Regions from separate parts of the Vibrio coralinecrosis genome, predicted to be linked through region 1. Evidence: predicted binding sites of a transcription regulator. Region 1 holds the regulator's gene; the other holds the start of a gene.

What was found. Region 1 encodes CRP, which controls carbon source genes, mostly activating them, when cyclic AMP is high. Its sites were predicted from a motif close to TGTGANNNNNNTCACA; they were not measured.
Region 2: the regulator CRP is predicted to act here: its motif matches at 6,076-6,091, upstream of udp (uridine phosphorylase).

Annotation. Positions count from the first base shown of each region.
Region 1 covers NZ_CP024627.1:3,003,988-3,012,093, forward strand. The annotation lists gene CTT30_RS14185 (hydrolase) at 1-831, shown strand, start outside; gene CTT30_RS14190 (YheU family protein) at 871-1,089, shown strand; gene CTT30_RS14195 (phosphoribulokinase) at 1,172-2,041, shown strand; gene crp (cAMP-activated global transcriptional regulator CRP) at 2,284-2,916, shown strand; partial or broken gene CTT30_RS14205 (SLC13 family permease) at 3,097-4,511, shown strand; gene CTT30_RS14210 (methyl-accepting chemotaxis protein) at 4,779-6,659, shown strand; gene CTT30_RS14215 (DMT family transporter) at 6,731-7,618, shown strand; gene gpmM (2,3-bisphosphoglycerate-independent phosphoglycerate mutase) at 7,856-8,106, shown strand, end outside.
Region 2 covers NZ_CP024627.1:2,261,784-2,269,889, reverse strand. The annotation lists gene moaE (molybdopterin synthase catalytic subunit MoaE) at 1-180, shown strand, start outside; gene CTT30_RS10560 (sensor domain-containing diguanylate cyclase) at 238-1,191, opposite strand; gene nrtS (nitrate/nitrite transporter NrtS) at 1,277-1,486, shown strand; gene CTT30_RS10550 (CBS domain-containing protein) at 1,601-2,017, shown strand; gene CTT30_RS10545 (MATE family efflux transporter) at 2,098-3,564, shown strand; gene CTT30_RS10540 (zinc/cadmium/mercury/lead-transporting ATPase) at 3,622-5,928, shown strand; gene udp (uridine phosphorylase) at 6,197-6,955, shown strand; gene CTT30_RS10530 (type III PLP-dependent enzyme) at 7,036-8,106, opposite strand, start outside.

The sequences.
Region 1 (8,106 bases):
GAAGACTGGCAAACTGAGCAAGCTAAGAAAAAACCTGTTTTTGTCTTGTTTCATGGGCTAGAAGGCTGCTTTTACAGCCCTTATGCCAATGGCCTGATGCACGCATTTTCTCAACATGGCTGGCTGTCTGTGATGATGCATTTTCGCGGCTGCAGCGGCAAACCGAACCACCGTGCGCGAGCCTATCATTCGGGGGAAGTAGAAGACGCACGCTTGTTCCTTGAGCAGCTAAATCAACAACTACCAAATCAAACCAAAGTCGCGGTAGGGATTTCTCTTGGTGGCAACATGCTGGCTAACTATCTGGCGCAATACAATCAAGAGCCACTACTTTCTGCGGCGACCATCGTCTCGGCACCACTCGATCTATCGGCCTGTTCAGAGCGCATCGAGAAAGGATTCTCCAAGGTGTATAAAACGTACCTGCTCTCATCTTTGAAGAAAAATGCTCTGCGTAAACATCACCTAATTAAAGGCGAGCTCAATGTCTCTTACCAAAGCATAAAGCGAGTCACCAAACTGTTTGAATTTGATGATTTGATTACCGCTCCTTTACATGGCTTTAAAGACGCACAGGATTACTATCAGAGGTGCTCCGGTATTCATCGACTCAAAGACATTCGCATACCGACACAAATCATTCATGCCAAAGACGACCCTTTTATGACAGATGCCGTTATACCAAAATTCGTTTTACCAGATAACATTGACTACCGCTTGTTCGAACAAGGTGGTCATGTGGGCTTTTTAACCGGCAGCGCACTCAAACCGAGGTTCTGGCTAGAAGAAGCGTTACCAGCCTACTACCAAAGTCTGGTGGTTTCTGGATAATAGCCGTCAACTTTTCGAGCATAAAAGACAGAGGTATTTATGATCGTTCCATGGCAACAAATTGACCCAGACACACTGGACAACCTGATTCGTGAATTCGTCCTGCGTGAAGGCACAGACTACGGCGAACTAGAAATTTCCCTGCAAGACAAAATCGATCAAATCAAAAACCAGCTCGAAGCAGGTGAAGCTGTTGTGGTTTTTTCTGAGCTTCACGAGACCGTCGACATTCAGCTCAAACAAAAGTTTTCTTTTTAAAACACAGCATACAGTCTCTTCCCATTAAAGCGTGTTATAGTGGCATGCAACAAGGGACAGTTATTTACAGACAAGGTTTGTCATGTCAGCAAAACATCCGATTATTGCCGTCACTGGTTCATCTGGTGCGGGCACCACAACGACATCTGAAGCGTTCCGCAAAATGTTCAACATGATGAACGTCAAGCCCGCTTGGGTAGAAGGTGATAGTTTTCACCGCTTTACGCGCCCAGAGATGGATGTCGAAATTCGCAAAGCCCGTGAACAGGGGCGACACATCAGCTACTTTGGCCCACAGGCGAACGACTTCCCAGCACTCGCTGAGTTTTTCCGTAAATACGGAAATGAAGGAACAGGTCAGGTACGCCGTTATCTGCACACCTTTGATGAAGCCGTACCGTACAATCAGATGCCGGGTACCTTTACGCCATGGCAAGAACTGCCTGAGAACTCTGATGTATTGTTTTATGAAGGCTTGCACGGTGGCGTCGTTGATGGCGATGTTAACGTCGCTCAGCACGTCGACTTTCTGATTGGCATGGTCCCCATTGTTAACTTGGAATGGATCCAAAAGTTCGTTCGAGATACCCGAGATCGTGGCCACTCTCGAGAGGCCGTGATGGACTCTATTGTCCGTTCAATGGACGACTACCTAAACTACATTACTCCCCAGTTCTCGCGCACTCATATTAACTTCCAGCGTGTTCCAACCGTCGATACTTCTAACCCATTAAATGCCAAAGGTATACCAAGCTTAGATGAAAGCTTTGTCGTGATTCGTCTTCGTGGTATTAAAAACGTCGACTTCCCTTACCTACTGGCGATGATTGACGGCTCATTTATGTCACGTCATAACACGCTCGTGGTGCCTGGGGGCAAAATGAGTTTCGCGGTCGAGCTAATTGTGCGCCCTATTTTGCAACAACTGATCGAAACCGGAAAAATTGGTTAACAACCACCGGATAAGCACGATTACTTTTCATACCGTGATCATGTGCACATTTTTGCGTACAAAATCGTAAGGTGTACCCGATTAAAATCAAGAAATCGATTTCAAAAAAAGATACTATTTGAAACCGAAACAAAGATGGCTTGCAGCATTTGAAAAGTGCTCTTATCCTAGTAGGTCTTGATTCAAGGCTTAGCTAAAACATGGAAAGCAGCAAGCGTACCCTGCAGAGGAAGTGAGATATTATGGTTCTAGGTAAACCTCAAACCGATCCAACATTAGAGTGGTTCCTTTCACACTGTCATATTCATAAGTACCCATCAAAAAGCACGCTGATCCACGCGGGCGAAAAAGCAGAAACTCTTTACTACATTGTTAAAGGTTCTGTGGCAGTACTTATCAAAGACGAAGAAGGTAAGGAAATGATCCTTTCTTACCTAAACCAAGGCGACTTTATCGGTGAACTTGGTTTATTCGAAGAAGACCAAGAGCGTACGGCATGGGTTCGTGCCAAATCTCCTTGTGAAGTAGCAGAAATTTCATTCAAGAAATTCCGTCAGCTAATCCAAGTTAACCCTGACATCCTGATGCGTCTGTCCGCACAAATGGCAAGCCGTCTACAGGTCACTAGTCAGAAAGTGGGTGACTTGGCATTCCTAGACGTAACCGGCCGCATCGCACAAACCCTGCTTAATCTGGCGAAACAGCCAGATGCAATGACACACCCAGACGGTATGCAGATCAAGATCACTCGTCAGGAAATCGGTCAGATTGTTGGCTGTTCTCGTGAGACAGTAGGTCGTATCTTGAAGATGCTAGAAGAGCAGAACTTAATTTCTGCCCACGGTAAGACAATTGTTGTTTACGGTACTCGTTAATTACCGCGGCATAAAAGATTGAACAAACCACCAATGGCAACATTGGTGGTTTTTTTTGACCAAAAACAACCTTGCTTAACATTTCTTGATTACATATAAAAACTTCCATCTTAGTCTAAGACCTTCATTTAGTTATTCTTTATTCTTATCCGCAGAGTTTCGCTTTGAGGTTAAGCCCTTATGCCCAACATTGATCGAACCATAGTCATTAAGTTACTGATTTGCTTTGGTTTGCCAATTGCCGTGTTGTTTATGCCAATTGATGCCATCCCCATTGATGATCTGACTTTAATTCAACATCGTTTACTGGCTATCTTTCTGCTCGCCGCCCTATTATGGGTACTGGAGCCTGTTCCCGTTTTCGCCACTTCGATTTTGATCATCGCACTTGAATTGGTCATGATTTCAGACAAAGGTCTGCATCTCTTTCGCACTCCTCCAGCAGGACATGATCTGGGAGAGTTGATGAAATACACCGATATCTTCAGCGCCTTCTCCTCACCCATTATTATTCTATTTATGGGTGGGTTTGCGCTAGCCATCGCTGCATCAAAATACGAACTCGATAACAACCTTGCTCGAGTTTTGCTGCGCCCTTTCGGCCACCAGCCAAAATTTATTATGCTCGGCTTAATGTTGATTACTGCAGTGTTCTCAATGTTTATGTCTAATACCGCAACAACAGTGATGATGCTGGCACTGCTTGGCCCGATTGTCGCCTCAGCCCCCAAAGGCGATTTAGGGATAAAAGCACTGGTTTTGTGTATTCCCATTGCCGCTAATACAGGGGGATTGCCACTCCGATCGGAACCCCACCTAACGCCATCGCTCTACAATACTTAACGGGTGAAAACAGCATCGACTTTCTCAGCTGGATGATGATGGGTTTGCCTTTTGTGATAGTCCAGCTCACCTTTGCTTGGTTCCTACTTCAAAAACTGTTCCCTTCTTCACATCAAACTATGACACTGAAGCTCGACGGCCAGTTTCAGCGTAGCTGGCGTGCCATGGTAGTCTATGTCACCTTCGCGGCTACCATATTGTTATGGATGACGACAAAGCTGCATGGAATGAACACCTACGTGGTATCCATTATCCCTCTCGCGGTCTTCACATTGACAGGTATCATGGGCAAAGCAGAGCTCAAACAGATCAACTGGGATGTGTTGTGGTTAGTCGCTGGGGGCATTGCAATAGGAATTGGCCTAGATAAAACCGGATTGGCCGCTGCGCTGGCACACGCGATTGATTACGAGGCCTTGTCCCCAGTTGCGGTGGTCCTCACCCTGTCTATGGTGTGTTGGTTAATGGCGAACTTCATGTCCAACACCGCAACGGCCAACTTATTGATGCCGATCGCTGCAGCGATTGGGGCATCGATGGACAGCCTAGCTTCAGTCGGAGGATTGCAAGGCTTACTGGTCGTGGTAGCTTTCTCAGCATCACTTGGCATGATATTGCCCGTTTCTACTCCCCCTAACTCCCTCGCCTACTCAACTGGGCTTATCGAAAGTAAAGACATGGCAAAAACAGGGGTCATTATCGGTCTCGTTGGTTTAGCGATTGTCTATATGGCAGCTCTATTTTTAACCTAGATATTAGGTTGTGGCTTCTTGTTTCATTAATGGGCAAGAAGTCACAATTCAGTCAAAAGGTCCCTCTTCATCGATATTCCACTTCCTGAATATCCATATAGATCAAATCTATATTTTAATAACTTCTATAACATCAGCCTGTTAAACCAATATTCATAGCTATTTCAGCAGTTCCTACGTGAACTTCCGCACTAACAGGGTGTAACCACTAATTCAAACTCACACACCCTGATTTTCGATAGGTTGTCTAAGTATTAAGGAAGGGCAATGAGAAACACAATTAAATTAAAGATTCAGATCGCCATCGCGATCATTATTGCAATTGTCTCAGGAGTCCAGGCATGGATCTCTGTCAGTCAATTAAAACAAGAAACCACTTCCGCACTGAATAGTGAAATGGCTAACGTCAGCCATGCCACCTCTCGTTATATCAGTGACTGGCTCTCCATCCGAAGCGATATGATGCTGGCAAATGAAGTGAGCATTCTCAACACTGACAATGCCGATAGAGAGATGCTTATCACTAAACGAGCCGGAGGGTTCTTATCAGTCTATGCTGGTTTTGATGATGGTTCTATCGCTTATGGAGATAAAAGCGAGGATTGGCCTGCAGATTACGATCCTCGCACCCGACCTTGGTATAAAGATGCCATGGCAACCAATGGACTGATCGTCACCGAGCCCTATCAAGACTTCGATGGCAGTATCGTGGTCAGCTTTGCTAAAGCATTTAGCGGCAGTAAAAATGGCGTCTTAGCCGCAGATTTGACCGTGACGAATATCATCGAAGAAGTGCTCAATGTCAGCTTAGACAACGAAGGGTTTTCGTTTTTGGTTGATGGTAATAACAACATTGTCGCTTACCAAGATGAGAAGCTGAGCCAGCAACCTCTGACTGAGCTCAATCCAGTCTTATCAGCCGATAAAGTTCATCAACTGGTCAATACCTCTTTCATTTCCACTATCAGCTGGCCACAACAAGGCGATAAGCTGATCTTTGCGACTAATGTACCCAATACCGATTGGTCACTAGGCATTGTGGTAGATAAAGACATGGCGTACGCCTCGGTAGCCGAACAAATTCAATTCACCGCGATCGCATCGATTTTCCTCTACATTGTGATTGCTTCAATCAGCACTTATGTAATTACTCGCTTACTTCAGCCTCTACAAACCTTATCAGCAGCACTTTCACAGCTCTCTCAGGGTGAAGGGGATTTAACTCAACGAATAGACATTCGCCGTATGGATGAAATCGGAGAACTGGCGCAGCACGTCAATCAGTTCCTCAGTCAAATGCAATCTATGCTCAGCGGTATCATTCATCACAGTAGAGATCTGGCCGTCCAAGCTGAACAAGCGAACCTACTAGCACAACAATCTTCCCAGCAAGTCGAAGCACAGCAAAATGATGTTAATCAAATAGCGACTGCGATTCATGAAATGTCAGCAACAGCGGCTGAAGTAGCCAGTCACGCTGAGTTGACCGCGAACGCTTCTCAAGGTTCAGCATCCGCGTGTGAAGACGGCCAGCAAGTGATCGAAAAAAACCGTCAAGCTATTGTTGAGCTAGCCGATCAGGTGACCGCAGCCTCTGGGGTGATCTCAGAACTGGAGAGCAACACACAGAGCATCAATCAAATTCTCTCTACCATTCGCGAAATTGCAGAGCAAACCAATTTACTGGCCCTTAATGCTGCGATCGAAGCTGCTCGTGCGGGTGAGCAAGGCCGTGGTTTTGCCGTCGTAGCGGACGAAGTCAGAGTGTTGAGCCAACGCACACATGGCTCAACCGAAGAGATCCGCAATATGATTGAAACACTACAGAACAATACCAAGCTCGCCGTCAACAGTATGGAAAGCAGCACGGCACTAGCAGGGACTAGTGTGGATTACGCTCAACAAGCATATCAGAGCCTGAATACCATCACCTCTGCGATTACAGAAATTAACGATATGGCGCTTCAGATAGCCAGTGCTGCGGAAGAGCAACGTGCCGTCAGCGAAGACATCAGTCGCAATACTCAAGGTATTAAAGATGCGTCAGATATTCTGTCTGAACAGGCGATGCGCAGTAGTGATAGTGCGACTAACATGTTTAACTCAGCCAACACGGTACGCACTGAGGTAGAACGCTTTAAAGTTTAAGCTTTGTTTCCAACGCTATTTCATGCATATTGTCAGCCTATTGATTTCTTTGTTCACAGGACGAACAGCTTATGGGATTCGAATGGCTGGCACTGGCTGCAGCTTTTCTCTGGGCGGTAGCCAGTTTACTCTCTGTTGGACCTGCACAGCACCTTGGTACCTTTGCGTACAGTCGCTGGCGCATGGGATGCACCTCTGTCATTCTCGCTTCAATGGCATTATTTACAGGCGGCTGGGCAACGGTTGAAACCAGCGCCATTTCAGCCATGGCCTTATCTGGTTTGATCGGCATTTTTGTTGGCGACACAGCTCTGTTCGCTTGCTTAAATCGGATGGGGCCTCGCCAAGCTGGCTTGCTGTTTTCTTGCCATGCTGTGTTTTCCGCCATACTGGGCTACTTCCTGTTTAGCGAAACCATGACCAGCATTGAGCTTATAGGTTCAGCTTTGGTTTTCTCTGGCGTTCTCACTGCTATCTTTTTTGGCCGTAAAGGGCAGAGCACTAATCACTTGGAGTCGGTGAAAGGCAGTATCTGGTTTGGTATCTCCTTAGGACTGGTTGCGGCGCTGTGTCAGGCACTTGGTGGCATTATCGCTAAACCCGTAATGCAGACTGCTATCGACCCCGTGGCAGCATCAGCTATACGTATGATGACAGCCTTTGCTGCACACTGCCTGTTTTTCTTAAGTGGTGCTAAGCTCGCGAAAGCAACACTACCCATGAATCTTCGCTTATTCGCCATCACCGCTCTCAACGGCTTTCTCGCGATGGCTGTTGGTATGACGCTTATCCTCTATGCACTTCAAGAAGGGAATGTCGGTATGGTTGCCCTACTTTCTTCTACCACGCCGATCATGTTGCTGCCTATACTTTGGATTTATACCAAAAAACGCCCCAATCGATTTGCATGGCTAGGCGCGATTTTGGCGGTGGTAGGAACTGGGCTGTTAGTCAGTTAACCGCTATTAGAACAATAGTTAATACCTGCTTTATCTTTCCTCTGTATGAGTGAAAATGAAGTCAACGAGACAGGAAATCTCCCCCTATTCAGTCGTTACGCTCAATATAAGGTGAAATATAACAACGATATTTAGCCAACAATATTTGATCTTAGCCTACAGTTTTGGGTAAAAAGTGTAGTAAAATTACGCTAATTTTGTTTCTAAAGTTACTTTGAATTTGACGAGGACATCACTATGTCAGCTAAGAAGCCATTGGCTCTGGTTATTCTTGACGGTTACGGTCACCGTGAAGAGACAGCAAGCAACGCAATCGCAAATGCGAAAACGCCCGTGATCGACGGCCTGCTTGCCAACAATCCACACACTCTCATCTCAGCATCAGGCCTAGATGTGGGTCTGCCTGACGGCCAGATGGGTAACTCTGAAGTCGGCCACACGAACATTGGTGCAGGCCGAGTGGTCTATCAGGATCTGACTCGTATTAC
Region 2 (8,106 bases), 740 kb from region 1:
CAAATCGTATTTGTTGGTGTATCCAGTGCACACCGCGGTGCTGCGTTTGAAGCTTGTGAATTCATTATGGATTATCTAAAGACTAAAGCACCATTCTGGAAAAAAGAACGCACAACGGAAGAGACTCGCTGGGTTGAATCCCGGGAGTCGGATGCGAAAGCCGCTGAACGTTGGAAATAATAAGGAAACAGGCCTTCTTGATGATGGGCCTGTTTTGTATTTGATTTACATTTACATTTACATTTTGTGGATGGTGCCTCGTTGGTGTTTTTTGGCAAAGAACAAGGCTTTGTCTGCAATTCCCACAAACTGTTCCGCGGTCATATCTGCGGGGATTGGATCGCAATGACGAATCCCAACAGTAATTGTTAGGTATTGAGAAACGTGTGATGTGTCGTGTTCAAGTGCGAGAGCAGCGATCGTGTCGAGGAGGTTCTGAGCATGCTGAATGCAGTTTTGCTCTGAAATGCCGGGCACAAACACCAGAAACTCATCTCCTCCATATCGAAAGCACAAGTCGCTATCGTGAGCCCATTGCTTGATAGCTTTTCCTAACGCTTTTAACGCTTCATCTCCTTTGATGTGTCCATAGTGATCATTGAACTCCTTGAAACAATCAATATCGATCATAAATACCGCCGCACCGAGGTTATTTTGCCTTGCGAGTGTTATCGCGTCGGGTAGCAACGCATCCATTGCGTAACGGTTATAGACTTGAGTGAGGTGCTCTCGGTAAGTGAGTCGTTCAAGCTCCAATTGTTGTTGGGCTAGTTTGTCGAGAGCTCGTTGATATTCGGAGATATTACGCACTGTCCATAACACGTATTCCGTGTTGGGCAATGGGATGACCAAGGCGCTGAAATGTTGAATTTCAATTGGTCCCTGAATCCCCTCAAAACATGTGAGATCTTTCGGGTTGAGTGAGTAACTGAGTTCAGCGGGCTTTTGTGTATTGATGACATCAACGATCACCTGACTGAACCAGGTTGCCTTGTCGGCAGGTAAAACTTGCTCTTGGTTAAGGCCGATCAAGGAGGCAGGGTTATGATGGCGTTTCGTGTCTGTGCCACCCCAAGCTTCAATATAGACCCCAGACTTGTTGAGTAAGAATGTCGGTTCTGGTAGTGATTCAAAGACAGCATGCATGAGATCTGGGTTATTGGCGACTGCCGCTGAAAATGTCGAGCTCACGAGTCTTATCCTTACGGTTCTTGTCTCCCTTAACTATAGTTTACCCATAGAATAAGTGACTTATAAAAATACAACTCTCAATAATATGATCGTAAACATGATAAAAAGAGCGCTAATTATTGCATTCGTGGTGGGGACTCTACTGAATTTAATCAACCAGTATGATGCAATCCTAGGTGAGGCGACTATCCATTGGACTAAAGTGCTTTTGACCTACTGCGTGCCTTTTTGTGTCTCACTGTTCAGCAGTTGGTTAGCAACACGTGATGCTCAGGCCCATTATTCCGATGATTAGTTTTGTGATAGGTAGCGCCTATTGGAAAAATTGTTGTTTTCCATTTAGTAAAATCAAGAAATTAGGCAACAATTACACTATGACAAACGTGATTTGCACGTTAAGGAGACACAAATGGAATCATTGAAAGTCAGAGATTACATGACACTGCAAGCAGTGACGTTCAAGCCTGAAATGTCGCTAAGTGCTGCGTTGGACAAAATGATGAAGTCGAGTTATCTCGGTGGACCGGTTATTAACGAGAAAGAAGAAGTCATAGGCTTTCTTTCAGGTCATGACTTACTCGATAAGCTGGTTAAGGTCAGTTATTACTGTCAGGATACTCACATTGTGTCAGATTGTATGCATCCCGAAGTTATTTCGGTGGGGCCGGATACTTCGATTATTGAGTTGGCAGATATGATGCAGGTAGGTAAGCCTAAAGTGTACCCTGTTATAGATAATGGGAAATTGGTTGGGATCATCACTCGCCGAGATGTGTTAAGGGCAGTAGCTAGGAACTTGGATGATTGCTTTAAGCATCCGGTATAGTTATCAAGCAAAAATGATAAAGAGAGGCGCAAATGAGCGCCTCTTACTTTTATTATCACCAATAAATATCGGGGAAGAGAATGCAAAGCCAGAGCGCAAAATTTGTTGAAGGCTCCACTATGCGCCATATTTTGGTGATGTCTGGGGCTGGCTCTGTTGGTTTGATGGCCCTATTTGTTGTTGACTTACTGGACATGCTGTTCATCAGCATGTTGGGGCAAGTCGAGCTAGCGGCTGCCGTTGGTTTTGCAGGCACTCTGGTATTTTTCTCCACCTCGATTTCAATTGGTACCTCAATTGCAATGGGCGCGTTGGTGTCCAAAGCGATTGGCGCTAAACAACGCGCTCATGCTAGGCACCTAAGCAGTAGTATTATTGCCACGGCGTTTGTTATCAGTAGCGTGGTTAGCGCTGTGATGTTTATTTGTATCCCCGAGTTGTTGCAGGCGATTGGTGCGAAAGGGTACGTGGCAGAGCGTGCAGAAGCTTATTTGAGAATACTGATCCCAAGCGGCCCTGTGATTGCTATTGCCATGTCCGCGGGAGCAGGTTTAAGGGCGGCTGGAGACGCAAAGCGCTCCATGTGGGCGACGCTTGCAGGCGGTATTGCTAATGCGATTCTTGATCCTATTTTTATCTTTGGTTTTGGTTGGAATGTTGAAGGGGTAGCGATTGCCACCGTCTTTGCCCGCTTTACCGTGTTGTTTTTTTCTATCTATCCGCTGATTCGCGTTCATCAACTAGTTGCACCGCTATCTTTGTCCGATTGGAGCCGTAATCTCAAAGCAATTTTGATGATTGCGATTCCAGCCATTATCACCAATATCGCGACCCCGATTGGCAACGCAATCGTAACAACGTCAATTGCACAATATGGCGAAGATTTTGTCGCAGGTTATGCGGTTATCGGGCGTCTGATCCCAGTGTGTTTTGCGGTGATATTTGCTCTGTCGGGGGCAGTCGGGCCAATCATAGGTCAAAATTTTGGAGCTGAGCGATTTGATCGTGTGCGTGATACGTTAAACAACTCACTCATCGTGACCACTACTTACACGATTCTGGTTTGCTTCATTCTCTACTTCGCACAATCGTTGGTGATTTCTGGGTTCAGCTTGAAAGGTGATGCCGCCGTTATCGTCTCTGCCTTTTGTACCTATGTGGCTGTGAGCTTTATTTTCAATGGGGCGCAATTTGTTGCCAATACCTCTTTCAATAACCTTGGTAAGCCGTTGTATTCGACAGCATTAAACTTAGGTAAAGCGACGTTGGGGACCTTGCCGTTTGTTTATTTAGGTTCGAGTTGGTTTGGGGCGCTAGGCGTGCTGTATGGTCAAGCGTTTGGGTCGATTGTATTTGGTATCCTAGCGACCTTTGTTTTACGTATGCACTTGGCCGATTTAATGAAAGGTGAAACCACAGAGCTGGTGGAGGAAGATCCCTCGATTACCAGTATCAACTCTCAGCCGTTTTGTACTCATGATGCTGTCTTGATTGATGAAGTGGCCAGTCAGAAAGACATCTTGCCTCAGGAAGTAAAAAATAGTTGACCTTGGAGTTGACTCCAAGGTTTATGATTAAGGTGTACATTCAATGGAGATAAACTTATGTGCACCAAACATCAAGCATGTCGTTCAGATAAAGTAGCGGTTAATCCCTCAAATACAGGCTCTTGTGCCAGCCCAAAAATTTCGACCATCAAGGTTGCAGGCGTTGAAATGGCAGATTCTGGCTGCTGTAGCTCAGACAACTGCACTAGTGGTACGGATCCAGCCGATGAGGAAAGTGACTCCGGCCGGTTACAAAAACCAAATGTGACGCAAAGCTGGAAAATCGGTGGTATGGATTGCCCATCCTGCGCGCGAAAAATTGAAACTGCCGTCAACAAAGTTGATGGTGTTGTTGAAGCAAAAGTTCTGTTTGCGACAGAAAAATTGGTTGTAAAAGTAGGCCACTCTGGTGTGGCACAACTGGTTGAACAAACTATTCTTGATACTGGCTTTAGCTTTGCCAGTCCCAACTCTTCTTCTAATCAAAAAACGGCTTCTGGCTGGAAACATATCTTCAAGCAAAACGCCCAGATTATTGCCATTGCATCGGCGATGGCGGTTGCGGCAGTGCTCAAACCGGCTCTTCCTCTAGTCAGCGAATGGATGTTTATTCTAACGTGTTTGGCTGGCCTATATCCCATCGGTAAGAAAGCCATTGTATTAGCCAAATCAGGTACGCCCTTTGCCATTGAAACACTAATGAGTGTGGCAGCACTGGGTGCTCTTTATTTGGGGGAGACTGTCGAAGCAGCCATGGTATTGCTGCTGTTCTTGATTGGTGAGCAGTTAGAGGCTTTTGCCGCTTCTCGAGCCCGAAGCGGCGTTCAAGCCTTGATGGAATTGGTGCCGGAAACCGCGACTAAAATTATTGACGGCCAGCGTGTTGAAGTCTCAGCCAGTGAGTTGCAACCTGGCGATATCATTGAGGTCTCGCCTGGAGCAAGATTGCCCGCAGATGGCAAATTAATCGGTGACGTAGCCAGTTTCGATGAAAGTGCACTCACCGGTGAATCCATCCCAGTCGAACGTTATCAAAATGAATCCGTCATGGCTGGTGCCGTTGTGGTGGACAAAGTGGTGCGCTTTACCATTACCTCTAAACAAGGTGAGAACGCCATTGATCGTATTCTTCATCTAATTGAAGAAGCAGAATCACGTAAAGCGCCTCTGGAACGTTTCTTAGATAAATTTAGCCGTTGGTACACGCCACTCATGATGCTGGTATCGCTGTTTGTGATTATCGTACCGCCAATGTTCTTTGCTCAGCCTTGGGAAACTTGGGTATACCGCGGCCTAGCGTTGCTGTTGATTGCATGCCCTTGTGCACTGGTGATCTCCACACCAGCAGCGATTACATCAGGGTTGGCGGCAGCAGCAAAACGTGGGGCTCTAATTAAAGGTGGAGCGGCGTTAGAACAACTTGGAAAGATTGAAACCATTGCCTTCGATAAGACGGGTACTTTGACTAAAGGTAAACCGGAAGTGACGGACATTATCACATTTGGTGATGTTAGAGAGTCCGAAGTACTCGAAAGTATCGCGGCTATTGAGGTGGGTTCAAGTCATCCTCTGGCAGTCTCGCTGGTGAACAAAGCCAAATCAACAGGTGTCCACTTACCGGAAGCTTTGGACAAACAGGCGTTGATCGGTAGTGGAGTCCGTGGTGTGGTGAATGGGGTTGTGTATCAGGCAATTGCACCAAGTAAGCTTGGGTTTGAGTTGAGCGGTAACATCGAATCTCGTATTCAGCAGATGGAAGAGCAAGGTAAGACGGTCGTAGTAGCTGTGCAGAATGAAGATACGGTGATGGGCTTGATTGCTTGGCAAGACACCTTGCGTGAAGACTCCGCCAAAGCCGTGAAGGCGCTGAAAGGCTTAGGCATTAATTCGATCATGTTAACGGGTGATAACCCTCGCAGCGCGCAAGCGATCAGCTCGATGATCGACATTGACTTTAAAGCCAGCCTGCTGCCTCAGGATAAAGTAACCTATGTTGAGGAGCTGTCCTCCAACGCGAATGTCGCTATGGTTGGCGACGGCATCAATGATGCTCCTGCGATGAAAGCATCAAGCATCGGGATCGCTATGGGCGGTGGTACGGACGTTGCTCTCGAAACCGCAGATGCTGCAATTACTCACAACCGATTGGTGGAGCTGGCAAGTATGATAGAGCTGTCACGTGCGACACTAAGCAATATTCGTCAGAATATCTTCTTAGCCCTGGGTCTGAAGGGAGTGTTCTTAGTGACCAGTTTATTGGGTATTACTGGCCTCTGGGTGGCAGTATTAGCAGATAGTGGGGCAACAGCGATTGTGACGTTGAATGCGCTTCGGCTATTGAAATTCAAGTCTCAGCAGGATTAGCCCATTCACAACATTTCTGATTAAACGCTCAGCCTCTGTATTTATGGTGCAGAGGCTGTTTTTTATGCAACACAAGAAGCCGATTTGTATAAAAATGTGATACCAACCGATTTTATGTGCAAGGTTAATTCTGTTTGCGCTCATCTATGTGAGTTTAATCACTCTTTGGTGAGGCTGAGTCAGATAAAGTATTCCTGTACCCAATGAAATTTAAAGAACGAAAAGATTCGGACGCTGAATCAAGTTTCGTCAAAACAAGGAGCCCCCTATGTCTCAAGCCGTATTTCACTTAGGTGTTACTGAAGCTGATCTTGCTGGTGCGACACTCGCGATTATTCCAGGTGACCCAGCTCGCGTTCAGAAAATCGCTGAAGAGATGGAAAATCCAGTATTTTTGGCTAGTCACCGTGAATACACCCTGTACCGTGCAGAGCTAGATGGCAAGCCAGTTGTGGTTTGTTCTACAGGTATCGGCGGCCCTTCAACTTCAATCGCGGTTGAAGAACTGGCGCAACTTGGTGTACGTACTTTCTTACGTGTTGGTACTACAGGTGCAATTCAGCCACACGTTAACGTTGGTGACATGATTGTATCAACAGGCTCGGTTCGCTTGGATGGTGCAAGTCTTCACTTTGCTCCAATGGAATTCCCAGCAGTGGCAGATTTTGAAGTGGCTACAGCAATGAAAGCGGCGGTTGAAGAGTCTGGTGCCACTGTTCATATGGGTGTAACAGCATCAAGCGATACGTTCTACCCAGGTCAAGAGCGTTATGATACGTTCTCTGGCCGTGTGGTTAAGCGCTTCCAAGGTTCTATGAAAGAATGGCAAGATATGGGTGTGCTGAACTTTGAAATGGAGTCTGCGACACTGCTAACCATGTGTGCTAGCTCAGGCTTGAAAGCTGGCTGTGTGGCAGGTGTTATCATCAACCGTACTCAGAAAGAGATCCCAGACCATTCAACGTTGAAAGAAACAGAAGCGCGTTCAATCAAAGTTGTGGTTGAAGCTGCACGCAAAATGCTTTAATTCTCCGTAGATAGTGAACCTGAAGCCTCACATTGGTATGTGAGGCTTTTTTGTTGTGGGTATCATTGAGAGCTGATGCGTTAGCCGATTAATCTCTCTTGGGCAACGCTTTGCTGGTTGACTAGCACCGTTTGTGCTCGCTTGAAGAAGTTAAAGTCTGTTGCAGTCGCACTGGTATAGGCTCCCATCATACGCCCAACCACTAAGTCACCGTTGTTCAACTTGGGTAGCATGATGTTTTCAGCAATCACGTCAATGCTGTCGCATGTTGGTCCTGCTAAAACGCTCGGTAAGCATTCACCCTCTTTATTTAAGGTTGTCAGTGGGTATTTAGCGTCATCGAACATTAACCCACTAAAGGAGCCATAGATACCGTCATCAAGGTAATACCAGATTTGTCCATCACGCTCTGCTTGCCCCATAACTGAAGCGACACTCGTCATAGCTTGAGCGACAATAAAACGCCCTGGCTCAGCGATAACTTGAACGGTTTCAGGTAGCTGACTCAATGCTTGATTTATCGGCTGGCAAAAGAGCTCAATAGGCATTACTTGTGAGTTGTAGCTGACAGGGAAGCCACCGCCAATATCCAATGTGCTCAAGGCTGGTAGATTTTGAACAACCACCTGTTCCATCACTTCGCAGCAAGTGTTGATCGCATCCACATACTTCTGTGGATTCATCGTCTGAGAACCGACATGAAATGACAAACCCTTGATGTGAATATTCCACTCTTGAGCTTGAGCAATTAACTCTAGCGCTTGTTTTGGAGTGCAACCAAACTTTTTCGACAGATCAGCGAAGGCCTCAGAGTTACGAAAACTTAAGCGAACCAACAACTCGACTTCATCTCGATAAGCAACAAACTTTTCCAGTTCATTGATGTTATCTACTACAAAGACTTTGCATCCATAAGCAAGAGCGTCACGAATGTCGCTATCGCGTTTGATTGGGTGAGTGTGAATAGTTCTTTCAGCAGGTACACCTTGTTGTGCGACCAACTCAACTTCTCCACTGGTGGCTAGGTCGAAACTGGCTCCTTCTGCTAACAGTGTTTGCACCACAGCAGGATGTGGCAAAGGCTTCAGTGCAAAGTGAAGAGTGACATTTGGTAATGCGCGACTCAAAGCTTGGTATTGCTGACGTACTAC